2 linked regions of the Algoriphagus machipongonensis genome follow. The protein of the gene in region 1 interacts with the protein of each later gene in a pairwise test. Links are inferred from orthologs where the notes say so. Each region holds a gene or a part of one and is shown in the gene's direction. Other genes may lie near its edges. The genes, in order: priA and ALPR1_RS01735.

Region 1 (16,085 bases):
ACGAAGGCCAGCCCGCATACATTTATGCCAAGACTGGAACTCTAAGTATGAGTAATGCACTCAGTGGATTTTTGATTACCAAGAGTGGAAAAATCCTCCACTTTTCATGTATCCTAAACAACTACGCTCTATCTGGATCGGAACTGAAAAGAGAATTAGAAAAAACCCTCTACCTGATCCATGACAAATATTAATTTCAGAAGGAAATACCCCGAAGAATAAATCAACTTAAGCAGCAACCATGAAACGATCCTTTTATTTCAGCTTCATTCTGATATTCCTAACTCAATGGGCTTTTTCCCAAACTTTCACCATGGAAGAAGTGGGGAAGTTTTCCTTTCCCTCCGAATTAACTAGCTCGGCAACGGGGGAAAAGATAGCCTGGGCGATGAATGAGCAAGGTAAAAGGAATGTTTATATGGCAGAAGGTCCTGCTTTCACTGCTAAAAAGCTCACTGATTTCAATGAGGATGATGGGCAAGAAATTAGCAGTCTCCAATTTTCCCCGGATGGAAACTGGCTGGTATTTGTAAGAGGTGGAGATCACGGAGGAGGCAATGCTTCTTCTACCGTCAATGCCCAAAATTTACCTATCCTACCCAACGTAGAGATTTGGAAAATCAACTTAGAAAGCGGGAAAGTTGAAACGATTGTGGAAGCTGATAATCCTTCCATCGGAAAAGACCATCAACTGTTATATGTTAAAGCAGGTCAAGTTTGGACTGTAGATTTAGCCAGCTCAGAGAAGCCTGTTCAACTTTTTGAAATCAAAGGGAATGTCAATGAACTATCCTATTCTCCTAGTGGAGACTTGGCTTTTGTGGTAAATCGGGGCACACATTCCATGATCGGAATTTTTAGAAACAAAAGACTTCCTATCCAATGGGTTAACCCTTCCTTTCATCGCGACTCCAATATTGCTTGGTCGGAAGACGGCCAAAAGATCGCATATATCAGAAGACCAGGAGGTAGAGGAGCTGCCTTCCCAGAATTGGAACCAAGACATAGTCCTTGGGAGATTTGGGTGGCGGATATGAATACAGGCGACAGTGAAAAGTTATGGGAAGCTCCGGAAACATTGGCTGCTTCTTACATCTACCCTTTCTTTGCTTTCTCAGGAAATGATCATATCGCTTATTTATCATACGAAGATGGATGGCAACACCTCTACGCTATCGATATAAATTCCAAAGAAACTAAGCTTTTGACTCCGGGGGATTATATGGTGGAGCAAATTAAGCAAAGCCCAAACGGAGAAAAATTAATATTCTCCGCCAATACAGGTTCGGAGCAAGAGGATTTGGACAGAAGACATATTGGTACCGTGGATATTCTAAGCGGTAAACTGACCTGGGAAACTTCAGGAGAGGGTATTGAAGCCTATCCAGTTTGGGTAGGAAACTCAGGGAAAATGGCCTTCTTCAGCGCCGATGCACAGCGATCTCATTTAGTAGCTATCAAATCAGGAAATGACACAAAGCTATTGGGTGAATCAATAATACCTTCTGACTTCCCGCAAGACCAGCTGGTAACCCCAAAGCAAGTTAAATTCACAGCACCGGACGGGACCACTGTTTATGGGCAACTTTTTGAAAAAGAAGGAGGAAATTCTGAAAAACCAGGAGTAATATTTGTTCATGGCGGACCACAGCGTCAAATGCTCTTAGGCTGGAGTTACATGGATTATTACTCAAACACCTATGCCATCAACCAGTATTTAGCTAACCTTGGATTTGTGGTATTGTCCGTCAACTACCGTTTAGGAATTGGCTATGGATACGAATTCCACAAGCCTTCAGGAGCTTACTATAGAGGGGCCGTGGAATATCAGGACGTCAAAGCTGGAGGAGAATTTTTAGCATCTCTACCTCAGGTTAATGGAAACAAAATAGGCATTTATGGAGGATCTTACGGAGGTTATTTGACCGCATTAGCACTGGCAAGAGATTCCGATTTATTTAAAGTAGGAGTCGACATTCATGGTGTTCATGACCTAGATGGCCGATATAGCCTTTCTGCGAATTATGAACAGCCTTCTGACATTGATAAAGCTCGTCAAGTAGCTTGGGAATCCTCCCCTATTTCGGACCTTTCCACCTGGACATCGCCCGTACTTTTCATTCATGCAGATGATGATAGAAATGTAAATGTTTCTCAAACAGTTGACTTAATCAGAAGATTTGAAGAGTTAGATAAACCCTATAAATCTATAATTATCCCTGGAGACACGCACCATTGGATGAAATGGTCAAATATGGTCAAAGTAGATCAAGCCACTGCTGATTTTCTCAAAAAACACTTAATGGATTAAATGCAGCTTAAAGGAATTCACCACATCGCCATTATTTGCTCGGATTATGAGAAGTCCAAACAGTTCTATACTGAGGAACTTGGATTGGAAGTTATCAAGGAAATTTACAGAGAGGAAAGAAAATCCTACAAGTTGGACTTGGCATTAAATGGAGTCTATGTTTTGGAATTATTCTCCTTTCCCAACCCTCCTAAAAGACCATCAAGACCAGAAGCTGTTGGTTTAAGACATTTGGCTTTTTCTGTAGAAAATCTTGAGGAATGCATCGACTATTTAGCCAGCAAAAAAATTGAATCCGAACCTATTAGGCTGGATAAGGAAACCGGCAAAAGGTTCACATTTATTGCTGATCCCGATGATTTACCGATAGAGTTTTATGAAGAGTGAAGATAAATGTGGGCAAATTGTACTCGAATTAATGAATATTCGATAATAAAAGATGAGGAATTACTTGAAATTCACAGCCAATTTTAAGAGACTTAAAAGAAAAATTGTAGATAAAATAGATTTGAGTTGATTTACTTTTTCTTAAAAACTGCCCTTTTTTCTTAACTTAATAAAGGGCTTTCTGATTTTGAAGGTTTATTAACATTTCGATGGAAACCTAATCCCAGCAAAGTCTGTTTTTACTCTATAAACATTTAATGATTTCATGCTTCGGGAATGGATTCAATTCTCTTTTCTGCGGAGCATGAATTAATACCTTAAAACAAGCAAACATGTTACACATCTTAAATGGTGACTCTCTAGCCGAAAAATTCCCCAACGACATTCATGGAAAAAAGGCAATCTGTAGAGAGGCTTTGGTGGAAGGACCCGTAGCAGCCCAATCCACTGAAGAATTATGGGTAATCCGAGATCAATTTTTCTCTTCCCACTATCCAGAAGTAGCAAAAGGTTCCTACTTTGAAAAATCGGTCCCTGAATTTGAAAGCATGATGACTGCTGCTACCGGCACAAAAATCTATTGTTGGTTCGAATTGGATTTATTTTGTCAGGTAAACCTTTGGTTCGTGATGCACTTGATTGAAAAGCATCAGGGTGACATTTATTTGATACTACCGGAAAAAGCTGACCTAAGATTAGGTTTTGCAGAGCTTAATGAACGGGAACTTGAGGAGCACTACAGAAATGCAAAGCTTTTGACTAAAAATGAAAGAGCAATCTTGAGTAACCTTTGGACTATGTTCCAGAAAAATCACATTGATGAAGCCTTAACACTTGCACATCAAGCATCTCATGAACTTCCATTTTTACCAGCCGCTGTTCAGGCTTGGAAAGATTCCATTCCTCATGGAGATTACCCAGGTAAGCCGAAAGCTACACTGCTTCAAATCATTCAAGAATTAGGTTCTGATGATTTTCTTAAAGTTTTCCGAGAGTTTAAAAATAGAGTTCCTATATACGGCTACGGAGACATGCAGGTAAAACATCTTCTGGATGACATAAAAAAAAGAGCTGTTTAACAGCTCTTTTTTCATTTACAAATCCGACAACAGTGCCTCAGACTTATTGATAACAGCCCTGTACTTCTTATAAACAAACCGTGTAAAGAAGAACATGAAAATCAAGCCTACAGGAACGTAAATAAACCAGTAGATTGGCTTGTTGATTATTTCTCCCCTTCCTTGTAATTCTGTAATAGGAGAAAGAATAATCATGAACAAAAACACTCCCAAAACCATCCCAAACTTTTGAACCATCCAGAACCTTTTTTTATTGGTTCTGAATTTTTCCAGCAACTCTGCTGGGACATCTGAAGCAATATCGATGGCTCTCATCCCCTTAATAGTCCATAAGCTAGCTGTAGGTAGTAAAATCAAGATTATGATGGATATTATTGCAAAAACCTGGTTATACCAAAGTTCAAACTTTGAAAAACTAATCATGAAATACCCTGCATAGGCATAACAAATCACAGATCCTATTATCTCAGGTATTCTAATCCCCTGCATCTTATTTCTAAATTTTTGCCCTGTAATCTCCATAAGTAACTCCTTTTGGATTTTATCTTGCTTTTCTACCTTTTCACTTAAGTCTCCCCATAGTGATTTCATTTCTTCTAGTTCCATGTTGTAATTGGTTTTGGACTTGCTGCTGCCTTTAACTTTTGTTTAATTCTGGACATTCTGGTACCCACATTACTCGTGGATATCCCTGTAATCTGAGCGATCTCCTCATAACTTTTATCCTCCAAAAAGAGAAACATGATCCCTCGGTCCAACAAGTTGAGTTTTCTGATTTGAGAATAAAGCCATTGAATCTGTTCCTCTTTCACCGCATCAATTGGTTCCGAATAATTGATTAGACTTTGATCTAATCTGACCATCAGCGGCTTTCGTTTAGATTTATTGATATGAGTGATAGCCGTATTCATACTAAGTCTATACAACCAGGTACTGGGTTTTGATGCTTTTTTAAATCCATCAAAGGATTTCCAGGTTTGGTAAACTATTTCTTGGTATAAATCATTTTGCTCCTCCTTATCTTTAGAATAAACCATGGTGACTTTATAAATCAGCCCCTGATTTTCTTGGATAAGATTTACAAATTCCTCCTCCTTGTTCATTTTATTGAGTTTACCTATTAGTCTCTAAATCAAAGAAAAAATCACATGTTCAGGTATTTTTTTTTCAATTCCACGATTTTACCTGGTTTTAATAAGTTCGAATTGAACCTTTCTTCTCCCTTATTTTTCTCTTCTAAGATACCAAATGTGTATTTTCGGGAATGCAATGGTTCACAAAGTTCGACATCCCAAAACAGGAAAGCCCTTTTAAGATCGAGGATAAATTTTTCAGCATTGGCTCCTGTTTTGCCGAAAGCATGGGGCAGAGGATGAAGGATTCTAAATTTGACATCCTCATAAATCCTTTCGGAACTATCTTCCACCCCTTGGCGATTAGCCAATTGCTTCAAGCCAGCCTGGAAAAAACCAATGTTCCCGAAGATCTTTACTTGGAGCGGGATGACATGCACTTTCATTATTGGGCGCATTCCAAAATCATGGGGAAATCAAAAGTAGAGGTGAGAGGAAAGCTTCTTGGGGAACTTGCTTTATGCAGAGAATATCTTATAAAAAGTAATGTGCTAATTCTTACCCTAGGCACTGCATGGGTTTATGAATTAAAATCAACTTCTGATTTGGTGGCCAATTGCCATAAAAAACAAGGAAACCTTTTTCAAAAACGCCTCACTCCTCTTGAGGAAATGAAGAAATCTTTGGTCAATACGCTTCAGCTATTAAAAAAAGAGAACCCACAGATTCATGTGGTTTTGACGGTAAGCCCTGTGAGACATATCAAGGATGGAATTTCTGAAAATCAATTAAGCAAAAGCCTTCTTCGTGTTCTCTGTGATGAACTTTCCAGAGAATTTGAAAATGTAGGCTATTTCCCAGCTTATGAGATTATGGTCGACGAACTCCGCGATTATCGTTTTTATAAGCCCGACATGATCCACCCTACCCAACAAGCGGAAGAATACATTTGGGGAAAATGGATACAGACCCATTTTTCTCAAGAGACGATCCAATTACTAAATGAAATCAAGCAGTTAAAATTGGACCTTGCCCATCGGCCTCTAAGCCCAGCTAGCAATTCACATCAGAAGTTTTTGAATAGCTTAAAACAAAAACTGGAACGAATGAGCCCCAGAATTGATTTCACCAAAGAGTTGGAAGAAGTCAACTCCCAACTATCTGAATTTAAAAATCCATCATGAGCCAAGCTTCCAATAAATTAATAGAAAGCCAAAGTCCCTACCTACTCCAACATGCACATAACCCCGTAGATTGGTATCCCTGGGGAGAAGAGGCTTTGAACAAAGCCAAAATAGAAAACAAACCCATTTTGGTTTCCATTGGCTATTCTGCCTGTCATTGGTGTCATGTTATGGAAAGAGAAAGCTTTGAAGACAAGCTCACAGCCGACTTGATGAATGAAAGTTTTGTATGCATCAAGATTGACCGAGAGGAAAGACCTGATATAGATAATATATACATGGATGCAGTTCAAGCCATGGGACTTCAAGGTGGATGGCCACTCAACGTATTTCTGATGCCAAACCAAAAACCTTTTTATGGAGGAACCTATTTCCCTAATCAACAGTGGAAAAACTTACTGGCAAACATTGCTGACGCTTTTGCTAATCATGAGGACAAACTCGCAGAAAGTGCGGAAGGTTTTGGGAGAAGTATTGCCAGAAATGAGACTGAAAAATATGGAATTCGATCAGGGAAAATCGAATTAGATCCTGATGAGCTTGCAGAAGCAGTTCTTCAGCTGAGTTCTCAAATTGACTCCGAATGGGGCGGCATGAACCGAATCCCCAAATTCCCTATGCCAGCTATCTGGAACTTCATTTTAGACTACGCCCTGTTAAGCAAAAGTCAAAATCTAGAAGACAAGGTCCTTTTCACCTTAAAGAAAATGGGCATGGGCGGAATTTACGATCAGCTCAAAGGAGGCTTTGCCAGATATTCAGTGGATGGTGAATGGTTTGCTCCCCATTTTGAAAAAATGCTCTATGATAATGGGCAGCTTTTAGAATTATATGCAAAAGCCTATCAAACAAGCCATGATGATTTCTTCTTGGAGAAAATCCAAGAAACCTACACTTGGCTCCTGGACGAAATGCTTCAGGAAGAAGGTGGCTTTCATGCTGCGCAAGACGCAGATAGCGAAGGCGTAGAAGGCAAATTCTATACCTGGACCTATGAAGAACTTTCCTCTATTATTCCAGAAGAAATGCCATGGTTTGCTGAGCTTTATAACCTTAAACCCCAAGGCAATTGGGAAGATGGTATCAACATCCTTTTTCAAACAAAAAGCTATTCTGAAGTTGCCGCAGCACATAATCTTAGTGAAGAGGTATTGAATCAAAAACTAAAGGAAGTAAAAGCAACTTTACTTTCCATTAGGAATCAACGCATCTATCCAGGCAAAGATGACAAAGTGCTTTGTGGCTGGAATGCATTGATGATTTCAGGTTTGGTTCAGGCCTATTTTGCCACCTCAGATCAGAAGTTTTTAGATTTAGCTCTGAGCAATCGTGATTTTATTTCCAAGAAAGTAACCGTAGATCGTCGTCTTTATAGATCCTATAAAAATGGAGTTGCCTATACGCCAGCCTTCTTGGAGGATTATGCTGCTTTGATCAAAGCTGATATCATGCTTTTTGAAGCTACCTCAGAAGCATCACATCTTAAGTCTGCAGAAAGACTTACCAAGATAGTGCTAGATGAATTCTATGATGAGAATGATGGCTTTTTCTTTTTCAACAACCCAAGTTCAGAAAAATTAATAGCAAACAAAAAAGAGCTTTTTGACAACGTCATTCCCTCCTCAAACTCGCTGATGGCAAGAAATCTTCACCAACTTTCTATTCTCACTTACAAAGATGAATATGCAGAGATTTCAAGGAAAATGCTGGGAGGTATGAAAAACTTAATTCTGAAAGACCCTGGGTTTCTTTGCAACTGGGCCAGTTTATATTTAGAGAATTTAATTCCTACAGCTGAGATTGCAATTGTTGGAAAAGGAGCCAAAGACCTGGCCAACGAGTTCCATCAAAAGTATTTTCCAAATTTGATTTTAGCGCACTCCGAAAAAATGACAGATACTGTCCCTTTGCTCACAGGAAAAACACCCGATCCACAAGGAAATGCTTTAATTTATGTTTGTTTTGATCATACCTGCCAGAGACCGGTAAACACATTTGAAGAAGCTATTTCTCAACTTCCTTATTTAGCCTAAAAATTGGAAAGTCTATTCGAACATCAAGAGTTATTTCCGGAGGAGGAAAACGCATTTGCAGACATTATTCTGCCAGTGCCTATCCCTCGCATGTTTACTTACCGAATTCCATCAAGCCTCTCGGAACAAATAAAAATCGGTTCTCGGGTGATTGTTCAATTTGGTAAGAAGAAAGTACTCACAGGGATCATTGGCAAAGTTCATAGCAAAGCTCCTCAAGCCTATGATGCCAAGCCGCTATTAGATGTTTTAGACGATACACCCAGCGTAAACCCATTGCAAATTAGATTTTGGGTGTGGATGGCAGAATACTACTGTTGTCATATTGGGGAAGTCATGTTGGCTGCATTACCTTCTGGACTACGCCTAAGTAGTGAAAGCAAAGTTCAGCTCAACCCAAATTTCAATCCTGAAGAAAGCCCCTACCCTTTGGATGAAAGGGAAATAAAAATCTTAGATGCTTTTGAAAATAGCTCTGAACTCAGCTACGAGGATTGTGAAAAGATTCTTGGCATTAAAACCATTCACCCCATCCTCAAAAGCTTAGTAACAAAAGAAGCCATTTTGATTTTTGAGAGGGTTCAGGATAAATACAGCCCCAAAGTAGAGACCCGAATCAGAATTCATCCTAATATCGCCAAAGACAAGAAAGCGCTTGAAGCTGTATTCGAAAATATTTCAGGAAAAGCCAAACAGGAGTCCATTTTACTCAAATACCTTCGAGATGTTCCTGTTTTCAATAATCCTCAGTTAAATGAAAAAGGTTTAGACAAAGCCTCCCTGCTTGAGGAAGGAGACTCAGAAAGTTCGCTAAAAACTTTAATCAAAAACGGAGTCTTTGAGTCTTACAAACAAGTCGTCAATAGAATTGATGAAACCGCAGTTACTGCTGGTAAAATCGTTCTTTCCGAAAAACAAGGAATTGCACTTTCTGAAATTAAAAACCACTTCAATAGCTTTCAAGCGACTTTGCTGCACGGGATTACAGGCAGTGGAAAGACCGAGATTTATATTCAGCTGATCAAGGAAGTATTGGATTCTGGCTCACAAGTATTGATGCTATTGCCTGAAATTGCGCTGACCACACAAATTGTATCAAGACTGAAACAAGTTTTTGGTGGGCAAATGGGAGTGTATCATTCCAAGTATTCGGACAATGAACGTGTGGAAGTTTGGAATGGAGTGATATCCGGAAGATTCCCATTTGTTGTAGGGGTGAGGTCTTCCATTTTCCTTCCTTTTGATAGCCTTGGTTTAATCATTGTAGATGAGGAACATGAGTCCAGCTACAAGCAATTTGATCCGGCACCTAGATTTCATGCTCGGGATGCTGCGGTGATGCTTTCCTATTTTCATCAGGCAAAAACACTTTTGGGTTCAGCGACTCCTTCTTTTGAATCTTACCATAATGCCACTGAGGGAGGAAAATATGGTTTGGTCGAACTTCCAGAACGCTATGGGAAGGCAAACCTTCCAGAATTCCATCTTGCAGACTTGGCCGGAGATAAGCGTAAAAATCTCCTAAAAGTGGACACAACCCGACTGATGAGGGAACGAATCCAAGAGGCTTTAGACCGCCAAGAACAAGTCTTGATTTTTCAAAATAGAAGAGGCTACTCCCCCTACATTCAATGTGAGGATTGTGGCTGGACCGGTCAATGCATTCAATGCGATGTCAGCTTAACTTACCATCAGTTTTCGGAAGAGCTTCGCTGTCATTACTGTGGATATAAGGAGAAAGTTCCTCCTGCCTGCCCTGCCTGCGGAAGCTCACAGTTAGCGACAATGGGGATGGGCACAGAAAGAATAGAAGAATCTTTAAGCTTACTTTTCCCTGAGGCAAGAATTGGAAGAATGGATTTGGATACCACCAGGAATAAATATGGCTATCAAAAGTTGCTTGATGAATTTGGTGCGGGACACTTGGATATCTTAGTAGGCACGCAAATGATCACCAAAGGATTAGACTTTGGAAATGTGACCGTCGTAGGAATTTGGGATGGGGACAGAATTTTAAATTTCCCGGACTTTAGATCTGGAGAAAGAGCCTATCAACAAATTACCCAGGTGGCTGGGCGAGCAGGAAGAAGAGAAACAAAAGGGAATGTTATTGTACAAACGAGAAGGCCAGATGAAGCTATTTATCAGCAAGTCATCAAAGGCGATTATTTTGAATTTTACAGACAAGAACTCCATGAACGCAAGAAATTCTACTATCCTCCTTTCGTCAAATTAATCAAAATCACTACTCGAAATAGCGATTACAAAACTGCTGAAAAAGCAGCCATGGCTTTGCACCAATACATGGCTGGCATAGCGGTAAAAAAGATAGTTTTGGGACCTGAAAAAGCGATGATTGGGAGAATTAAAAACCAATATCAATTTGAAAGTATCATCAAATTGGATCGCTCGGGAAGTTCCCAATCGGAATTCAAGCAAAAACTAGGAGAAATCATTATCCAACTCAATGGCAAGCCAGAGTTTAGATCCGTACGTTTTGTAGTTGACGTGGACCCAAACTAAGCTTAAAAGCCTGATGAATTAGGTACTTTCTCACTCTCTTTTTTGATAAATCCCAAAACATCATCATACCCTTTGCTCCCTGTATAGAGAAATTGTGTAATCATAGGTATATGCTTTTTGTGAGGATAGAATTCATAAGAAATTTCAAACTCTTGCTCTTCGGCTTCCTCTAAAAAACGATCTATACTGGTGGAGATACTGGGGTAAGTCCTCTCCCCTTCCAAAATCAGTAAAGGGATTGATTGCCTTTCTAAATAATTAATGGGAGAATAGGCTTCCCAAAAGTCTGGATCTTCCGAAAAAGCTTTCATGTACTTTTTGCCTTCCTCAGGAAAATCACTCAGGTACCAATGCATATCCAATCCTGCAGGGTCAATCAACACCGCTCCTTTAATTGGGTTTTCTTCTCCTAGTGCTTCAAAATGTTTATTATTTGTGGCCAATACAGCTGCCAGATGCGCACCTGCAGAATGACCTGAAATGAAAATCTCATCTGGATCTCCCCCGTATTTACTGATATTATTTTTTGTCCAAAGAGCTGCCTGAGCAGCAACTTTCACCATATCATCCACTTGATAATCAGGAGAAAGTGGATAATCTGCAATGACGGTTACCACATCTCTTCTAGCCATCCGGCTTCCCAGAAAGTTATAAATCTCTTTCTTCCCACTCTTCCAACTTCCTCCATACAAGAAGATCATGACGGGTAGATTTTCTGATTTTTTTGGGTAAAATACGTTCAACTCTTTGCTAGGAATTGAATCGGTATTATCTGTCTGAGTAAATATTAGATTCTTATCCCGGTGAATTCCTTTGAAAGCACAAGAATTTATGGTCGCAAACACCAAAAGAAAAATTAGAAACCTTGGAAAAAATTGGGTCATAGGATGAATGGGTGATACAATTGAATTAAAACTAAAATAACTGATTCACTTCAATTACGAATAAAAAATTAATGCAGATCAAGAAAACTGGACTTATCCCATAAATGTCCTTATTTTCAATGAATCAAATCCATTTTCACTCAAAGATTACCCATGAAAAAGAATCCCTTTGAGTTCCAGTTTTTCCACACAATAATATTTGCTTCGACTATTTTAGGAGCCTTTGCATGTAGTGGTTCGGATGCAGATAAAATAAGCCCGGAAATAAAATCAATTACCGAATCCGTTTATGCTTCAGGTAATATCAAAGCAGTGAATCAATACGACGCTTTCACCAATGCCAGCGGACCTATTCAGGAGATTTTTGTAGAAGAGGGCGATTCTGTCAGCATTGGCACACCGCTCTTGGCTGTCTATAATGAACGGGAAAAGCTTAGTAGAGAAAGTGCGGAAATCAACAAAGCCTATGCAGATCTTCAGGCAAACCAATCCAAGCTTCGTGATCTACAACTCGCTATTGATATGAATAAAAGCAAAATGCAAAACGACTCATTGCTTTTTGTTCGCCAAAAAGCACTTCATGATCAAAACATAGGGACGGATGTAGAATTTGAGCAAAAAAAGCTGAATTGGGAGAATTCAAAAACAGCCTATGAATCAGCTTTGATTCGGTATCAAGATCTCAAAAGAGAGATTGAATTTAATTCCAATAATGCATCAAAGAACTTGGCTATTAGCAAGGTATTGGAAAGTGATTATGTTCTAAAAAGCAAAATCAATGGAAAAGTCTATGCAATTCTGAAGGAGAAAGGTGAAATGGTAACTCCCCAAGTGGCTTTGGCAGTATTAGGAAGCGCAGATGATTACTTATTGGAGCTTCAAGTAGACGAATATGACATCTCAAAAATTAAACTGGGGCAAGTAGTCATGGTATCCATGGATAGTTACAAGGAACAAACTTTTGAAGCAGTGGTCCAAAAAATCTATCCGATCATGGATACTCAAACTAAAAGTTTTAAGGTAGAGGCAAAATTCACCAAAGCTCCTCCGCAGCTTTACCCCAACCTAAGTTTAGAGGCGAATATTATCACAGAAGTCAGGATTAAGGCGAAAGTCATCCCAAGAAACTACCTACTCTTCGACTCTTTGGTCATCAATGAAAATGAGGATACGATCCCTGTTAAAGTTGGGATTAAAAACTATCAATTCGCCCAAATTTTAGAAGGGATAGACGAGTCTACGGTTTTGATCAAGCCAAGTAGATGAAGTGGAGCTTGATCATAGAGATTTCGCAGGCTTTAATGACTGCTCGCCTGAAGCAAACTTTGGTAGCTGCAATTGGTGTCACTTTTAGCATTACCATGTTTGTCACCTTGTTGGGATTCATGAATGGCCTAAATGAAATGCTCGATGGATTAGTCCTGAACCGAACGCCCCACATAAGATTCTACAATGAGATAAAGCCAAATCCTGAGCAACCGGTAGATTTAAGTGATGAATTTTCCAATTCACTAAATTTCATTCGATCCATCCGTCCGAGTACCAGCAGATTATCCATACACAACAGTGCTTCCATCATACAAACCCTGAAAGCTGACCCAAGGGTCATTGGATTAAGTCCCAAAATTGCTTCGCAAGTGTTTTTTAATGTTGGGACGATAGATATCACTGGCATTGTCAATGGAATAGATGTGGACAAGGAAACAGATCTATTTGCATTTAATGATTATGTAACCACTGGCAATTACGAAGACTTAAAACAAACCAACAGTATTATTCTAGGTAAAGGTGCTGCAGACAGAATGCTTGCGGATATTGGAGATGTGATTCAGGCTACATCAGCACAAGGAAACAAGATCCAATTGAAAGTTGTAGGCTATTATCAATCCGGACTAGGCGAATTTGACAATGCCAATAGCTTTGCCTCTATCTCAACAGTGCAAAAAATGCTTGGAGAGCCTGCCTCTTACGTCACAGATATTCAGGTTAAACTAACGGATTTAGACCTAGCTCCAGAAATGGCTAAAGAATATGCCGAGATTTTCGAAATAGATGCTGATGACATTCAAACAGTCAATGCACAGTTTGAAACGGGTACTTATATCCGAACATTGATTAGCTATGCGGTAGGCATTACACTACTTGTGGTTTCTGGCTTTGGGATTTATAATATCCTAAACATGATGATTTATGAAAAACTGGATACCATTGCCATCTTAAAGGCCATAGGATTCAATGCTCCGGACGTAAAAAGAATTTTTATTACGATCGCTTTGGCAATAGGAATTATCGGAGGAGGTGTAGGTTTGATTTTGGGGTATTTTGCCTGTTTGGGGATAGAAAGAATCCCTTTTGAAACAGAAGCATTACCGACTATAAAGACCTTTCCGGTAGATTTTAACCCCAAATATTATTTAATAGGTGGAATATTTAGTGTAGTCACGACCTATTTTGCAGGCTATTTTCCTGCAAGAAAAGCCAGTTCAGTAGATCCAGTTGATATAATTAGAGGGAAATGAAACAGGAGGTTAAATCTGTTTTGGAAGCCCAAAACATCGATAAGTTTTTTTACAATCCGGTAAAGACTCAGGTTTTGAAAAAAGTGACTTTTCAGATCAACCGGGGAGAGTTTGTTTCTGTGGTAGGAAAATCTGGTTGCGGTAAATCCACCCTACTTTATATCCTATCCACGATGGACACAGACTATTCTGGGGAACTCAGGCTGGATCAGGAGATGATCAGCGGTAAGTCCCATAACCACCTTGCGAAAATCAGAAATGAAAAGATCGGTTTTGTTTTTCAATTCCATTACCTGTTGAATGAATTCTCCGTTTTGGAAAACATCATGATTCCGGGATTAAAACTTGGGAAGTATTCCCGTGAGGAGTTGGAACACCGGGCGCTGGAAAAGCTAAAAATTTTTGAAATGGGAGATCATGCCTTAAAAAAAGCATATCAACTCTCTGGAGGGCAGAAGCAGAGAGTAGCTATTGCCAGGGCATTGATCAATGATCCTTTATTGATCATGGGGGATGAACCAACAGGAAATCTGGACAAAAAGAATTCAGATATCGTTTTTAATAAGTTCAAAGAGCTGGCTCAGGAATTTGACCAGACCATGCTGATCGTGACACACGACCCTGAATTCGCTGACGGCACTGACCGGATTATTGAAATGGAGGATGGAAGAGTGATCAGTGGGCAGTGAGCGGTCGGCAGCTTGCCTACCGAAGGTAGGTCGCAATTGGCAGTGAACAGTAGGCAGTAGGCAGTCGTAGTGAGCAGTAGGCAGTAGGCAGCCCTGGCATTTCTACCGTCATTGCGAGGAGGAGGAACGACGACGTGGCAATCTTGTGTATTAGACCGTCTTTGCAAGGGAGGAACAACCGAAGCAATCTCGTGAATTAGACCGTCATTGTGAGGAGGTAGTAAAAAGTAATTTTGTATAATTTAACTGGATTGCCACGCTCCGCAAGCTGCGCTCGCAATGACGGTAATAACAGAATCCTACTCTTACAAAAAGATATATATGGAAACGTCATTGCGAGGGAGGAACGACTGAAGCAATCTCGTAATTATTGTAGCATCACATAGTTTTACCGAAATTCTATAAAAATTTTATTTTTCTAAATTCAAATGATGCAAAAAGGAGGAGCAGTTTATATTTTGACAAATACTCGAAATACTGTGCTTTATACAGGTGTAACCAATGATCTTTTCAGGAGAGTTTCTGAACACAGAGATGGTCTAAACCCACATGCTTTTACTTCTAAATACAACTTGAATAGGCTAGTGTATTATGAACGTTTTCATTCCATTGAAGAGGCAATAAATCGAGAAAAACAAATCAAAGGCAAAAGCCGAAAAAAGAAAGAGGAATTGATCAATTCCATTAATCCAAAATGGAAAGATTTGTGGGATGAAATAAAAGAGTGGTAAAGGTTATTGACAAAAAACACCTCAGATTCAATCCTCTAGACTGCCACTTTCCGAAAGCGCCTCTTGCAGTGACGACAAAAACAGAAACCTGCTCTTACTAAAAGACATATTCTGAAACGTCATTGCCAGGGAGGAACGACCCTAGCAATCCTGTCTTATTCAACTGGATTGCCACGCTCCGCAAGCTGCGCTCGCAATGACGGTAATAATAAAATCCTTCTCATACAAAAAGATATATTTTGAAACGTCATTACAGGGAGGAGGAACGACGACGTGGCAATCTCGAACTATTTAGCGGGACTGCCACGCTCCGCTCGCAGTGACGGTACAATTATCAAAAAAGATGATTAAACCGCCGGTTCCTGCTGACTTAAGCAGTGAAAACTACCTAAGCCCCAGATGATATCCAGCGAGTCCACTCCTACGACCTTACGGTCTTTGAAGCAATCACTTAAAATATCCAATGCTTTTTGGTCATTTTTATCTCGGAAGGTAGGAACTACTACCGCCTCATTGGCGATATAGAAATTCGCATAGGAGGCTGGCAAACGTTGATCTTCGTAATACTTTGCCTCTGGCATGGGTAGCTCCACAATATTCAATTGCTTCCCATCCTCCAAACGCATCTGCTTAAGCAGTTGAAGATTTTCTTCTAATAAGAAGTGATTCTCA
Region 2 (15,817 bases), 1.3 Mb from region 1 along the record:
GAATACCACTGGTTTACTCCTAATTTCATCAAGTATGCAGGGCCTCTTACACCCATGGATTTACCTGTGGATGCTCATGAAATGGTCGCACTTTGTGCGCCTCGACCTGTATTTATTTCCGGGGGAGATCCGGATGTTGAAGGTCACTGGATTGATGCGGTAGGCATGTTTAAAACTGCAGTCGCTGCAACCCCTGTGTATGAATTTTTAGGCAAAAAGGGAATCAATACCGACCAATATCCTGGAACAAATGTAGGTTTACTTGATGGAGATTTAGTTTTCAGACAGCACGACGGAGGTCATACCGAAGATCCCAATTGGGGATATTTCATTGAATTTGCAAAGCGGTACTTAGAGGATTAAATTCGATCTCTTATTCTTTCCCAGCATGATGAAACACCTCTCAATCCTTCTATTTCTTGCATTTAGCCTTCAGGCCTATTCCCAAAACAAAAGACCGAACATCATCTTGATCAATATTGATGACATGGGATGGAGAGATGTGGGTTTTATGGGCAGTGATTTCTTTGAAACCCCCGTAATCGATCGACTTTCTAAAATGGGGATGGTTTTTTCCCAAGGATATGCATCTGCTGCTAATTGTGCCCCAAGTAGAGCATCCATGTTGACCGGAAAGTGGAGCAACAGACACGGAATTTATACGGTTGGAACTTCAGAAAGAGGAAAATCGAAAGATCGAAAAATTATCCCTACGCAAAACACCACTGACCTGAGTAAAGACTTTACCATTTTGCCACAGGTATTAAATAGCAACGGCTATAAAACGATCGCAGCCGGAAAATGGCATGTTTCTAACTCCCCATTAGAGTTTGGGTTTGATGTGAATATCGGAGGAGGGCATAATGGACACCCTTCCAGCTATTATCCTCCTTATGGAAATGTGGATATCGAGACAGAACCTGATCAGTATTTGACGGATGCGATTATGGAAAAAACCATTCTTGAGCTCCAAAAGACAGATTCTCCTTTCTTTCTATATTATTCTCCCTATGCAGTTCATACACCTATTCAACCCGTCAAATCTTTGCTAGCTAAGTATGAAGGAAAATCTTCCAAACTTGGCCAAAAGAATGCAGAGTATGCTACCATGGTCGAAAATTTAGACCGAAACATAGGCCTGCTTTTTCAAACCTTAGAAGTTATCGATCAATTAGAGAATACCTTGATCATTTTTGTTTCTGACAATGGTGGACTGAATGGAATCACAAGCCAAAAGCCCTTGCGGGCTGGAAAAGGAAGTTATTATGAAGGAGGAATCAGAGTTCCTTTCTTTTTCATCTGGAAAAATCATATCCCTTCTGGAAAAACAAATGATACCCCCATCACGAATCTTGACATTTTCCCTACCATACTTGAAGCTGCAGAAATCAAAGATAAATATTCCTTGGATGGGGAAAGTCTGATTCCACTGTTGACTCAGAATAAGGAACTTCCGGATAGGACTTTGTTTTGGCACTTCCCAATCTATCTAGAATCTTACCGATATGGTCAAAATGAAACTAGAGATTCTCTTTTCAGAACGAGACCAGGAACCGCCATGAGGTCAGGAAAATGGAAACTCATTTATTATTTTGAAGATGAAGACTTCGAACTTTTTGATTTGGAAGAGGATATCTCTGAGCAGAATGACCTTTCAAAAAAACTACCTGAAAAGAGAGAGGAATTATTTCAATTGATGAAAAATTGGTGGGCTGAAACTCAAGCTCCAATACCCAGCAAACCTAATCCTGATTATCAACCCTCCTAAGTAATTTCAATCTACATTGAAACTTAAATAAGGCTATATTTATCCTTCTTAATCTTTCGATCCAACGATTATTTACAGCCTATGTGCAACTTCAAAAAAACTCTACTGACCATCATTATGGGGTCATTTACCATGATCACGGTAGCACAAGACTTCCTTCCTGAAACTTTACCATGGAATGGCAAAAGCAAAAGCCTGATTGCAAGTCCCACTGATCCTTGGGTAACCCCAGGAGAACTTACTGGATTAACAGAGTCACCTAGTTATGAGGAAACGATGGCCTGGCTGGAAAAGCTGGATGAAAACTCCCCCTATATCACAATGATTCCTATTGGATTGAGTGAGCAGGGAAGAGCCATCCAGATGCTGATCGTATCCAAAAACCAAGAATTTACTGCTGATGAGATCGCTAGATCAAAGAAGCCCCTGATATTGTTTCAAGCAGGAATTCATGCTGGGGAAATTGATGGTAAAGATGCCGGAATGATGCTATTGAGAGATATAAATCAGGGAGAAAAATTAGAACTCTTAGACGAAGCCAACCTGCTTTTTATCCCAATTCTCAATGTGGATGGACATGAACGAAAAAGTGAATATGGACGTGTCAACCAGCGTGGCCCAAAAATTATGGGCTGGAGGACAAATGCTGTGAACCTTAATTTAAACAGGGATTATACCAAGCTGGAGACGGCTGGAATCAAAGCAGTGGCAAAGGTCATCAACGATTATGACCCAGATTTATACATTGATATCCATGTAACTGACGGAGCAGATTATCAATATGATGTCACTTATGGTTTTGTGGAAACAGGAGGATATTCTCCCGAAATTTCATCTTGGCTATCAACCCAATTTAAACCAGAAGTGGATCAAGCCTTAAAAGACCATGGTCACATTCCTGGCCCACTGCTTTTTGCTGCTAATGGTCAGGATTTTTCTGAGGGAAATGTTGCCTTTTCTTTCAGCCCTCGTTTCTCGCATACCTACGGAGATATCCGACACTTACCCGCTATTTTGATTGAAAACCATTCCTTAAAACCTTTCGAGCAAAGAGTTTTGGGCACTTATGTATTTTTAGAGCAAGCTATTAAGTCAGTTGGAGATCATTTTGAGTCGCTTCAAAATGCCGTTGAATCGGACAGTGATCAATCTATGGAATCAGTGGTTGTAAAATATGGTTTCCGGGAAACCCCTGCAGATTCTATGGAATTTCTGGGTATTAAATCAGAGAAAATCACCTCTGCACTTACAGGAAATGAATATGTTTCTTGGCAGGCAGAACCTATTACCCAGCAAGTACCCAGTATATTGATGGACCGTCCAGTTTCCTCCGTGCCTGTTCCGAAGGCTTATTGGATACCATCAGAATGGAAAGAGGTTATCCAAAAAATGAAAGAACATGGCATTCAAATGGAGGTTTTGGAGGAAGCAAAAGAATTGAACTTAGAGTATTCTACAGTGACTGATTATAGAATGGTGAGTCAACCCTACGAGGGTAAAATGCGCTTCCAGTCTTTTGATCTTGCGAAAAAATATAGAAAACTTACCCTGCAGCCTGGATCGGTTAGAGTAAAAACGGACCAGCCCCTTGGAGAACTTGCAGTAATCTTGTTGGAACCAGAATCGGTTGATAGTTTCTTCCAATGGGGGTATTTCAATACGATTTTGTCCCAAACGGAATACATGGAAACCTATGTGATGGAACCGATGATTCAAAGCATGCTAGATCAGGATCCGGCGCTAAAAACGAGATTTGAGGAAGAGTTGGCAAAAGATGAAGCATTTGCCAAATCACCTCGCAGAATCTACCGATGGTTTTATGAACAAACTCCTTACATAGATCAAAACTGGAAAGTTATTCCGGTTGGTCGAGAGTGGTAAGATCCATTTTTAATCAAGGGAAAAGCCATACCTGAAAAAACTCAGGTATGGCTTTTTACATTTCAGTCACCCCTAGTGACAGTTCAGTCAGTTTCAATTTTTTGAGCTTGGTAAAGCCTCCATATTCGTTTCAAACAATGATGCGATATGAAAAGCCAACTTTATTTAACTGCCTTATTTTTCTTTATCCACTTAGGGGTTTTTTCTCAAACACTTATTTCCGGAAAAGTTCTCGATGAGAAAAACCTTCCTTTACCCGGTGTCAACGTCTTTATTAAAGGAAGCTATGATGGAGCCACTTCAGATCAAGAGGGATATTTTGAATTCGAAACTGAAGAAGCTGGAGATAAAACTCTTGTCTATCAATTTTTGGGATTCAAATCTCAAGAGCTACCTATTAAATGTGAATCTGATCCTATCCAAACTGAAAATGTCTCCCTGACAGAACTGATTACAGAGATGAATGCAGTCACCATCTCTGCCGGAGCAATGCAGGCCTCAGATGCTTCCAAAGCAGTGGTTCTTAAACCTCTTGACATTGTCACCACACCTAGTGCCATGGGCGATATCATTGGAGCCTTTCAAACCTTACCTGGAACAAGTACTGTAGGAAACGATGGTAGACTATTTGTCAGAGGGGGAGATGCTAGCGAAGTAGGCATTTATATCGATGGATTGAGAGTAGGAAATGCCTATGGTTCCACTGCCGGAAATGTACCCACGAGAACGCGTTTCAACCCTAACCTTTTTAAAGGAACATTCTTCTCCACAGGAGGATATTCTGCAGAATATGGTCAAGCTCTTTCTTCTGCATTGGCACTCAACACCAAAGACATCTCTCCCAGAAGTCAAGGAGACTTAAGTGTTTTATCTCTAGGAGGTGGTTATTCGCATACTCTCTCTTCCGATAAACAAAGTATTACGATGAGTGCTAATTTCTTTGACCTTGACCCTTATCAGGATCTTGTTAAGCAAAACATCGATTGGGAAAGAGGTCCACATAGCTGGGACTTGGAAGTGTCAACACAGAAAAAATTGGCAAAAGGTGGTTTGCTAAAAGTCATGGCAAGAACTGAATCTGGGGGAATGGAGCTTTGGCAAAAACAGCCTGGAAAAGAAGGGCGAGGAGTCTTTATAGATTTAAAAAACAAATACACATTTGCTCAGACCAATTGGAAAAAAGCCTACGATAACGGTTGGACGCTATTTTCAGGAATCGCCTATTCCAGCAATCAAGATGATACTTTTTATGATTCAGTCAACTTTCAAACATCCAGTAAACTTATCCACGCAAAGTTCACAGGAATCAAAGATTTCAATGATCGTATCTCTGCCAATTCTGGAATCGAATATTTCCAAAATGATTACAGCGAAGGCATCAGCGAGGCCAACATGGAAAGAGACTATGTTGACAACCAGATCTATGCATTTTCCGAATGGGACTTTTACTTAAGTAAAAAACTGGTTTTCAGAGGTGGTTTTAGAGCGGGAAGTAGCTCTCTAAATCAGGAGTATTGGGTAGACCCAAGAGCTTCATTCGCCTATCAGGTTTCAGAAAATGCTCAAATTTCTTTAGCTGGAGGTACATTTTCCCAAGCTCCCACAGAAAACTTGAGAGTACTCAATCAAAAACTAGAAAATGTAGAGTCCAAGCACTTGATTTTAAACTACCTCTACGGAAATAATGGTCGAACTATTAGAGCTGAGGCCTTCTATAAGTCCTATGAAGGCTTAGTAACCTTTGAAGGCCAACCGATGAACCCTATTAATCCTATCAATGAGGGAAATGGGTTTGCCAAAGGATTTGATGTGTTTTACAGAGACAGTAGATCTATCAAAAACACGGACTTTTGGGTTACCTACAGCTTTGTAGATAGCGAGCGTCAATTTGACCAATACAGCACTCAGGTTCAGCCGGCATTTGCTCCCAAGCACAATTTCTCCGTAGTGGCCAAGCATATGTTCCAAAATTTAAAATCTCAATTGGGAATGAGCTACTCCATGAATGATGGCTATGCCTATACAGACCCAAATCAACCAGGAGAAATGAATTCTAAAACCAAGGCTTTCGAGAACCTAAGTCTTAGCTGGAGCTACCTCCCAAAACCAAATCTGATTATTCACTTCGCAGTGAGCAATGTCTTGGGACGGGAAAATGTATTCGGGTATCAATATTCACAAACCCCAAATCCATCAGGAGTTTTTGAATCTCTTCCTTCTGGACAAGCTGCCCCAAGATTCATCCTTTTGGGCGTTTTCTTGACCCTTTCTAAAGACAAAACAGCAAATAATTTAAACAACCTTTAAAAACTAAAATCATGAAAAAAACTATCCTAACTCTCGCAGTAATCTTTATGTGGATAAACTTAGTATCTGCAAATGATCCGGCCTACGAAAAAGCAATGAACAAGCAAATTCAGGCTATGGAAACCATCCAAACTATAGATGAGTCTCAAAGAATTTACAACACATTTTTAAGAATCTCTGAAGCTCATCCTGAAGAATGGCTACCTCTTTATTATGCGGGATTGCTTCAGATTGAATCCGCTTTCCGATTTGATGTGGAAAAAGACCAAGCTTTTGACCAGGCATTGAAATACATCGAAAAAGCGAAGAATATTTCTCCCGAAAACTCGGAACTTACTGCACTGGAAGGCTATGCTTTGATGGGTAAAATAAGTCTGGACCCTGCTTCCCGAGGCCAAGAACTTAGCCCAAGAGCGATGCAATTATTTGGTAAAGCAATCAATCAGGACAAAGAAAATCCAAGAGCAGTCACTTTGATGGCACAAATGGAATTAGGCATGTCACAGTTTTTTGGTTCAGGACCCGAAAAAGCCTGTGGAATGGCTAGAATGGCATTAGATCTTTATACTAAAGAAGCAGCTAAAATCACGGATTCATACATTTTACCTACTTGGGGTAAAAGAAATGCAGATGAAATTGTAAAACTCTGCCAATAAAAAATCTCCAAAGAACTCAATGGTAGAATAGGTTTTCTATTCCCTATTCTACCATTTTTCCTATATTCAAATCCATGTCAAATATTTTAAAGTCCGGCTTAACATTTAATACCGATAGAGCTTGGTCAAGTTTTAGTATTCTTCGATTTATAGGAGTTCAAATGGTCATTGCGACCATCATACTCATTTTTGTTTGTCCAAGCTGCTGGATGACCTGGGAGGGTATAATAAATCTAATCCCTGATTTTCTGATTTCCTTTACTTTTTCCTCTGTTCTAAGCTTTGGAGGCAATTTCGTTGACTCCTACTTTGATAAAAGAATTTCCTGGATAGATAAGCCAAGAAAAAGGCTATTCCTTACTGTGATCACTTACATGAGTTATTCATTTGTGGCTTCCTATATCCTAATATTACTAATGACACTGATAGGAGGCCAAATTCAACTCGACAATATCCCCTGGCTAGAATTAATATCCTATACTCAAATGCCCATGACTGCTGCTTTAATATTCATGAGCTTATTTACCACTTGGTCATGGCTGGGAGAATGGAGGAAATCTGCCATCGAGACAGAACAACTTAAATCTGAAAAACTAGCTTCCCAATATCAAGGGCTCAAAGATCAACTCAATCCACATTTTCTTTTCAATTCCCTCAATACACTTTCAGGTCTAGTTTATGAAGATGCTGATCGATCTGCAGCTTTCATCCAAAAACTATCTAGGATTTACCGCTATGTTTTAGAGGTACAAAAGGAAGAACTTGTCACTTTGGAACAGGAAATTTCATTTGCAAAGAACTATTTAGAGCTACAAAAAATCAGGTTTGAGGAAAGTCTACAGTTTAAAATTGACCTCTCTAGTCAAACAGGGTTTCTTCCCCCTCTTTCCCTTCAGCTACTGCTTGAAAATGCGATTAAGCACAATATTGTAAGTCAGGAATTTCCCTTATTTATCCACATCTATGAAAAGGAAAATATTCTTTGGGTAAGTAATTCTTTTCAACCCAAATCAGGGCAATCTGAAACTTCCTCAGGAGTAGGTTTAAAAAACATAGAACTTCGCTACCAACTGATATCAGATAAATCACCCGAAATAATTCAAACGAAGAATGAGTTTTTGGTGAGTCTTCCCATTCTTTCTATATCCACATGAGAATTTTAATTATTGAAGACGAGAAACCAGCAGCAAATTTGCTAATCAAGCGAATCTTACCGCATTTTCCTGATGCCGAGATTTTTGGGAATTTAGATAGCATAACTGCTAGCATTAATTGGCTAGAAAGTCATCCAAAGCCAGATCTAATCTTTTGTGACATACAGTTATCGGATGGAGACAGCTTTGAGATTTTTAAAAATGTTACTATCTCCACACCTATTATTTTTACAACCGCTTTTGATCAATATGCTATTCAGGCATTTCAAGTCAATGCAATTGATTACTTATTGAAGCCGATAGATCCAGAGGACCTAGCCAGGGCTGTAGAAAAATTCAAAGCCAACCAAATTCAATCTACGCTAGAATTGAGTATGCTGAAGGACTTGCTTACTCCCAAAAAAACTAGCTATAAGACGAGATTTCTGGTCAAGTTTGGAGATAAAATCCAAAGCATCCCAGTAGAGCAATCTTCCTATTTTCTAAGTGAGGAAAGAGTAACTTTTCTCGTCACAAAGGAAGGGAAAAAGTATGTATTAGAGTATACTTTGGAGCAAACAGAATCTCTTGTCGATCCATTTAAGTTCTTCCGACTCAACCGAAAATACCTTATTTCAAATGAGGCAATTGATTCCATACATTCTTATTCCAATAGCAGATTAAAAGTGAAATTGAAGAAATGCGATGATTCTGATATTTTAGTAAGTAGAGATAAGGTAGCAGACTTTAAAAAATGGTTAGATCAATAGATTTTAGAAATCATTTAAATTAGTAGTACTTTTTTATCATGGAAGAAAAAAAAGATTATATCAGAAAACAGGAAGAATTATCCTGGCTGGAAAACCTTCAGCGAAACAGTTGGGAGCCTGAGGTCATCATTTCAGGTATTACGCTTGCCTTTCTATTTGCTTTCCCTTCCCAGCTTTTTGAATTTGCAGCCTACCTGATTCAAGATCTGGGAACAGGCTTTTTACCAGCCATTTTAATCTTGATTTACTCTTCTACCATTATTTCTGTATTCAAAATTTTCTTTGTGGTGCATTTAATCCTAAGGTTTGTTTGGGCAGGTTTGTTGGGGTTAAGCTATGCATTTCCCGAAGGTGTAATTGAAAAAAACCTATTTAAGATTGGGCAAGGTTATCAATATCAAAAACCAGATGAAATGGTTTTGAAGCTGGAACGCATTTGCAGTATGACCTTTGCATTTCCAGTGTCACTCGTGATTACATTCCTAATTGTAACCATCTATTTGGGGATATTGATTTCTATTTATATCTGGTTTGATCTACCTTTTCTATTTATTTATGTAATCTTTTTGATGACCTTTATGGGCTTTGCTTTTTTTATGATTTCCTCAAGGAGAACCCGATTCAAAAAATGGTATTCGAGCACCATCATCAGTTCAATTTCGTCTATTTACCAAAGTAACCTAGGGAAATGGTTTACCGTTTTTTATGCCTTCTTCATATTTGTTTTGGCCCTTCCTATAATCATGACAGATATAGAAGATTTCGGTATGTTTGACAATGAAAGAAATATTGGAGGCCCTAGTGAGCGGGAATGGCCAGCCAAATACCTACATTTTGAGGATTATCATAATCCCGAAAAAAGATACCCCAGGGCTTTTATAGATCAAGAGATCACAAATGACAATATCATAGAAATAAGCATTGCCAGATACGAAGGAGATCGAAAAGTGATGGAAGGTATTAAGAGAAATTTTTCTGAAAAATTAGACTCCTTAAAATGGAAAACACTTTCTGAAACTGCACATTTACACCGTATCTATGTGAACGATTCACTGATACCTGTGAGCAAATGGTCCAAGGTGAGGTTCCCCAATACCAAGCAAAAAATCTATCAAGCGGTGCTTGATTTAAAAGAACTAGCTCCTGGTCCTCATACAATTCGGGTAGAAAAACTGATGTTGAGTTATGATTTTTTTAGTAATGAACCTACGTTTAAAGTATTGGAAAACTGGTCCAGATTTGAATTTATAAAACAATGAAACTTTCTGATTAGGAATCATGATCAGGTCAAAAAAAAAGCGAGACTATTCAGTCTCGCTTTTTACTTTTAGTTCTATTTCCTCTCCAGATTCGTCTTGGAATCTGTATTCCGTCACTGGTAGGGAAGAATCTTTGATCAGTTTAATCCATTTGTAATACTTGAAAAACCACTTTACTCTGCGGCTGATAATGCCGGTAGTAAAGTATGCGTGCAGATAGGGATGCAGCCCGATGTGAATTTGACTCACATTTTGGATAGTAGCAATATGCTCCAGATCTTTCTCTAGCTTGTCGGCCACCAAGATCGAAGCTTGGATTTTGCCGGTTCCATTACAAGCAGGACAGGTTTCTTTCGTAACAATATTAACTTCCGGCCTTACTCTTTGGCGGGTGATCTGCATGAGTCCAAATTTACTCAGCGGCAAAACAGTATGCTTGGATCTGTCCATCTTCAACTCCTCTTTCATTGCTTCATAGATGACCTTTTTATTCTCGGCCTTTCTCATGTCTATAAAGTCAACGACAATGATGCCTCCCATATCTCGGAGGCGGAGCTGTCTGGCAATTTCTTTCGCAGCGACCAGATTGGTTTTTAATGCTGTTGATTCCTGGTCACTTTCCTGATTGGATTTGTTTCCACTATTCACATCAATGACATGAAGTGCTTCGGTGTGTTCGATGATCACATACCCTCCTTGTGGAAGGCTGACCGTCTGACCAAACAGGCTTTTGATCTGCTTTTCTATTCCAAAATTTTCAAATAGCTTGGCTTTACCATTGTAAAGCCTGACAATTTTTTCTTTCTCAGGCGCTATGGACCTGATGTAGGATCTGATCTGATCGTAAGTTGATTCTTCTTCTACGGTGATTGCATCGAAGGATTCATTGAGGAGGTCTCTCACTAGTGAGGAAGCCATACTCATCTCTCCTATTACCTTATCGCGGCTTTTGGCTTTAAGCAATTTCTGCATTCCTTCTTCCCAATTGTTGAGAAGATTACGAAGGTCTTTGTCAAGTTCAGTAACTGACTGTCCTTCGGCCACGGTGCGAATAATCACACCAAAATTGGCAGGTTTGATAGAATTGATTAGCCTTAAAAGTCTTTTTCTCTCGTCGCTGCTTCTGATCTTTTTAGAGACATTTACTGAATCTGAAAAGGGAACAAGGACAAGGTATCGACCGGGTAGAGAGAGCTCACAGGATAGTCGGGGTCCTTTCGTGGAGATGGGTTCTTTGACGACCTGAACCAACACTTGATTATTTTTAGACAGGATAGAGGAAATCTTCCCAATCTTGTCTATTTCAGGTACGTTTTCAAAACCCTTCAAATTATAACTGCTATAGTTGTTGTTGCGTACCATTTTGGTAAACTTCATCAGGCTGTTGAAATTCGGGCCCAGGTCCTGATAATGAAGAAAGGCATCTTTCTCATATCCGACGTCAATGAAGGCTGCATTCAGCCCATTGACGATCTTGCGGACCGTTCCCAAATAAATATCGCCAACCTTGAATTGGTTATCCATTCCTTCGGAATGCAATTCAACCAAGCTTTTATCTTGAAGGAGTGCAATACGACTACCACTTTGAGCAGAATCAATTAATAATTCCGTACTCAAAATCGCGTCTAATAAATATGTAAATGAACGTTGTTATAAAACGGGTATAAGAAGAAGTTTATTACTTCTTCTTATGTCTGTTTTTTCTAAGTCTCTTCTTACGCTTGTGCGTAGCGATCTTATGTCTTTTTCTTTTCTTACCGCAAGGCATAGTTTTTAGAATTTAAGTGATATAAATTATTTATAGCTTGTCTAAGTAGCCCTGAACACTGTTGAGGATCATTTCATCCTCTGTCATCTCCAAAACTGACTCAAACTGAGCTTTTGCTTTACTTTTTTGATTGGCTTCAAAATAACTTACCCCAAGATAAAACTGACCTTGAAGATTCTGAGGGTGATATTTAATCAAATCCTCAAATCGCTCCGCCGCTCGCTTATACTGACCTGATTGTATCGCCAATATACCCATATTGAATATAGCATCTTCGTTTTGAGGATCCTGTTCTAGAATTTCTCGCAACATCGTAATGCCCTGCATTGGGTTAGAGGATGATACATAAGTCATAGCGACCTTCGTTTTCAAATCCAATCGAGTGGGATCGTTTTCCAACACTCTGTTTAAATACTTCTGGGTTTGTTCGGCAGTGTAGGCTACTTTGTTCGCATCCAGTGCAAACGTAAAAGCCTCGTAATAAGATTCACCAGCTTTTTCAGCGAGTGCTAAATCCTTGCTTTCGTCCGCCGCCAGCGCAAAATAATATCCTGCACTGTCAAATTTACCCAATTCTTGATAGATTCCACCTAAGGAATCCAACACAGCTGTTTTTGAATTTTCAGCACCTTCCTGATTCAACTGACCTCTCAACTTGGATACAGCTCCTTGTTGATCGGGAGTTAATTCAGCCTCATGCATGGCGACAGCATCGCTGTCGGCGGTTCCAACAGAAGCGTTTTCCTGAGAAATCGCATCTACTTCCCCTTCATTATCCACAACTACACTTGGCAATGCATATAAGCCAGCGATAGCGAGGATTCCCACACCGATGAGAATGAGCTGAGTTTTTTTCATTTCAAATTATCTTCTCAGAGATTAGTCCTGAGGAGCCAATTCTTTAATTTTTTTGCTATTCTTGATCTTCTCAACAAACACTTTAGAAGGCTTGAAAGCCGGAATGTAGTGCTCGTCAATCACGATCGCTGTGTTTTTGGAAATGTTTCGGGCGATTTTCTTAGCTCTTTTCTTATTGATAAAGCTACCAAAACCTCTCACGTAGATGTTTTCTCCCTCAGACATTGAGTCCTTCACTACTTTGAAGAACGCTTCTACGGTTTGTGTAACATCATCCTTCTGGATACCTGTTTTGTCTGAAATCTTAGTGATTACTTCTGCTTTTGTCACAGTAATTTTAATTTAGAAATTATGAAATAAGCTTAACAACCTATTAACCAAGTGTTTTTGGGACTGCAAATGTACGAGAACCTACGCAATTAAAAAACAAATTGGGAAAAATTAGCTTGGTTTGCATGATAGATTTATTCAACGAATGATATATAAAGACTCTGACCTTCAGGCATTTTCACATCAAATCCTGCAATGGTACCATAAAAATCCAAGAGAATTACCATGGCGTGGAACCCAAAATCCTTATAAAATTTGGCTCTCTGAAATCATCCTTCAGCAGACTCGTGTTGCCCAAGGGTTACCATACTATGAAAAATTTCTATCTCACTACCCAACAGTAAAAGACTTGGCAACGGCACCTCAGGAAGAAGTCTTGAGATTATGGCAAGGACTGGGGTATTATAGCCGAGCGCGCAACCTACACGCTTGTGCTCAGCATATTCATTTTGACCTGGGAGGAAAGTTTCCAAACAACTACAAGGACCTCCTATTATTAAAAGGTGTAGGAAGCTACACCGCCTCTGCCATCGCCAGCTTTGCATTCGATGAGCCAAAAGCAGTGGTCGATGGAAATGTCTTCCGTGTTATGGCTCGTTATTTTGGAATTGACACGGATATTGCCAGCTCCAAAGCCAAAGGAGAGTTTGAGCAATTGGGAAATAAAATAATCCCTCAAAAAGATCCTGGTGAGTACAATCAAGCGATGATGGATTTTGGTTCGAGACAATGTACCCCCCAAAACCCGGACTGCCCATCTTGCCTTCTGCAAAGTTCCTGCTTTGCCTACAAACACCAAATGGTGAAAGAACTTCCGGTGAAAATCAAAAAAATAAAGATTCGGGAAAGGAACCTCCATTATTATATAGTGAAATGTGGAGAAGATTGGGTTTGGAAGAAAAGAAAATCTGGAGATATCTGGGAAGGCCTTTTTGATTTCCCTGTTTCGGAGTCAGAAGAAAAAGAAGTCCTAAAAACTTGGGAATCGATGGAAGCCCAAGAAATAAAACAATACCCAAAAAAATACCGACATATTCTGTCTCATCAGAAATTAAACGCTACTTTTTCTGAAATTGAAGTTCCGGTAAAAAACTACCAAAAACTTGCTGAATGGTGTCAAAATGAAGGTTTTACTCTAGTAAAAGAGGATCAAATTGATTATTTGGCAAAGCCGAAGTTGATCGTCAATTTTTTGACTGATCAAGGGATTTAAGTAACTTCAACTTTGATTTTTTAAATCGACAATTATTAAAAAATTATGGCAGGAGTAAACAAAGTGATTCTTCTTGGAAATCTCGGAGCAGATCCAGAAGTAAAATACCTAGAAGGAGAGAAAGTTGTGGCAAATTTGCGATTGGCTACTACCGAATCATATAAAGACAGAAGTGGAAACAGGGTAGATCAAACCGAATGGCATGATCTTGAAATGTGGGATGGTCAAGCAAAAATAGCTGAACAATATTTGAGAAAAGGATCTCAGATTTATGTAGAAGGCAAGATCAAATCCGATACTTGGCAAGATGAAAATGGCCAAAACAGAAAAAGAATGCGGATTCGTGTCAATAGCTTCACCATGCTCGGTGGCAAACCTGAAGGAAACAATCCTTCACCTGCACCTATGAACAACCCGCAATCCAAACCAGCGCCAGCGCCATCCAATACTGGTAATAAGCCATTGGATGAAGGTGAGGACGATCTACCATTTTAAATACAATCCCCTGAGAGCATTTTTCAGGGGATTTTTTTTACTTTTGTAGCAAACATTCTGGACAATCCATGGACGACCCCTATCCGAGTTATCATTTACTAGCTCAGATCAGTGACGTAAGCATAAGTTATCTGATTTTCAATAGTCTACTTTTTATTCTCCTACTAGTCGGTTCTGCCCTAGTTTCTGGTTCAGAAGTTGCATTTTTTTCCCTGTCAAATGAGGACTTGGGAAACCTTCAGGAAGATCAATCCGATAAAGCCAAGCAGGTAATCCAATTGATTGAGGCTCCAAAAAATCTACTGAGTACCATTCTCATTTTAAATAACCTGATCAACATCGGGATTGTGACCTTGACCACTTTCGTGTCTTGGTCGATCTTCGGTATGAATGCTACAGGAATTGTCATCATTTTGATCCAAACCATCGGTATTACTTTCGCCATTGTCTTCTTTGGTGAGATCGTACCCAAAGTTTATGCTTCCAAAGCAAGTTTGCAATTCAGTATGATAATGGCTCCCAGTATCAGCTTTTTTGGAGCTGTCCTAAAACCCATTTCCCTTTTTCTGATGGCGATGAGCAATTTGATTGAAAAGAATATCCAAAAAAGAGGTTATTCCCTTTCTGTCAACGAGCTAAACCATGCCTTGGAGATTACCACTGAAGACACCCCTGAAGAAGAAAGAGACATCCTTAAAGGAATTGTAAACTTCGGTACTCTCACTGTAAAGCAGGTCATGCGAAGCCGTATGGACATTACAGCAGTTGATGAGGATATGGATTTTCATGAGTTGATGGACAAAATCAACAAGAGTGGCTTTTCGAGGATCCCCGTATTTCAGGAAACCATTGATAACATCTCTGGAATTTTATACATCAAAGATCTTCTACCTTTTATTGAGCGGGACGAGGATTTCAACTGGAATGACTTAATCAGAAAGAGTTATTTCGTGCCTGAAAACAAAAAAGTAGATACGCTTCTGAAGGACTTTCAGCTTAAGCGAGTACACATGGCTATTGTCGTTGATGAGTATGGTGGAACCTCCGGACTGGTCACTTTAGAGGATTTGATTGAGGAAATCATTGGAGAGATCAATGATGAATTTGATGATACGGATGATGTGTTCTTCCAGGAAATAGACACTAACACTTTTATTTTTGAAGGGAAAGTATCCCTGAATGACTTTTGTAAAAAACTGGAGTTAGACGCACAGATGTTTGATGAAGTCAAAGGGGAGAATGAATCACTTGGTGGATTGCTTCTCGAGTTGAATTCCAAGCTTCCAAAGAATGGGACAAAAATTCATTTTGAGGAGTTTGAATTTACCATTTTGGCAGTGGATGCAAGGAAGATTAAAAAGGTGAAGGTAAGACTTATT

The links.
Region 2: the proteins of priA (region 1) and ALPR1_RS01735 interact in binary tests that used the Escherichia coli proteins (3 or more experiments, as listed by UniProt). The link is inferred for Algoriphagus machipongonensis from one-to-one orthologs.

Annotation. Positions count from the first base shown.
Region 1 is NZ_CM001023.1:1,723,226-1,739,310, reverse strand. What follows is about bases 7,764-10,830. They hold priA (replication restart helicase PriA), read left to right. Parts: upstream 7,764-8,070; coding sequence 8,071-10,590; downstream 10,591-10,830. Other genes in these bases: ALPR1_RS07495 (alpha/beta hydrolase), read right to left, coding at 10,593-10,830; ALPR1_RS07505 (thioredoxin domain-containing protein), read left to right, coding at 7,764-8,067. In the rest of the region: ALPR1_RS07540 (D-alanyl-D-alanine carboxypeptidase/D-alanyl-D-alanine-endopeptidase), read left to right, coding at 1-194; ALPR1_RS07535 (S9 family peptidase), read left to right, coding at 242-2,311; gloA2 (SMU1112c/YaeR family gloxylase I-like metalloprotein), read left to right, coding at 2,312-2,698; ALPR1_RS07525 (hypothetical protein), read left to right, coding at 3,031-3,777; ALPR1_RS07520 (hypothetical protein), read right to left, coding at 3,793-4,383; ALPR1_RS07515 (sigma-70 family RNA polymerase sigma factor), read right to left, coding at 4,374-4,880; ALPR1_RS07510 (GSCFA domain-containing protein), read left to right, coding at 5,042-6,034; more of ALPR1_RS07505, read left to right, coding at 6,031-7,763; more of ALPR1_RS07495, read right to left, coding at 10,831-11,474; ALPR1_RS07490 (efflux RND transporter periplasmic adaptor subunit), read left to right, coding at 11,628-12,740; ALPR1_RS07485 (ABC transporter permease), read left to right, coding at 12,737-13,993; ALPR1_RS07480 (ABC transporter ATP-binding protein), read left to right, coding at 13,990-14,682; ALPR1_RS07475 (GIY-YIG nuclease family protein), read left to right, coding at 15,111-15,413; ALPR1_RS07470 (agmatine deiminase family protein), read right to left, coding at 15,761-16,085.
Region 2 is NZ_CM001023.1:385,088-400,904, reverse strand. What follows is about bases 12,915-15,713. They hold ALPR1_RS01735 (single-stranded DNA-binding protein), read left to right. Parts: upstream 12,915-13,988; coding sequence 13,989-14,438; downstream 14,439-15,713. Other genes in these bases: gldE (gliding motility-associated protein GldE), read left to right, coding at 14,507-15,713; mutY (A/G-specific adenine glycosylase), read left to right, coding at 12,915-13,943. Also shown: ALPR1_RS01795 (alpha/beta hydrolase family protein), read left to right, coding at 1-363; ALPR1_RS01790 (sulfatase), read left to right, coding at 389-1,768; ALPR1_RS01785 (M14 family zinc carboxypeptidase), read left to right, coding at 1,850-3,649; ALPR1_RS01780 (TonB-dependent receptor), read left to right, coding at 3,797-5,956; ALPR1_RS01775 (tetratricopeptide repeat protein), read left to right, coding at 5,968-6,612; ALPR1_RS01770 (sensor histidine kinase), read left to right, coding at 6,687-7,766; ALPR1_RS01765 (LytR/AlgR family response regulator transcription factor), read left to right, coding at 7,763-8,515; ALPR1_RS01760 (hypothetical protein), read left to right, coding at 8,554-9,774; ALPR1_RS01755 (Rne/Rng family ribonuclease), read right to left, coding at 9,820-11,391; ALPR1_RS01750 (tetratricopeptide repeat protein), read right to left, coding at 11,573-12,400; ALPR1_RS01745 (HU family DNA-binding protein), read right to left, coding at 12,422-12,730; more of mutY, read left to right, coding at 12,876-12,914; more of gldE, read left to right, coding at 15,714-15,817. UniProt on the Escherichia coli protein: Plays an important role in DNA replication, recombination and repair. Binds to ssDNA and to an array of partner proteins to recruit them to their sites of action during DNA metabolism. Acts as a sliding platform that migrates on DNA via reptation.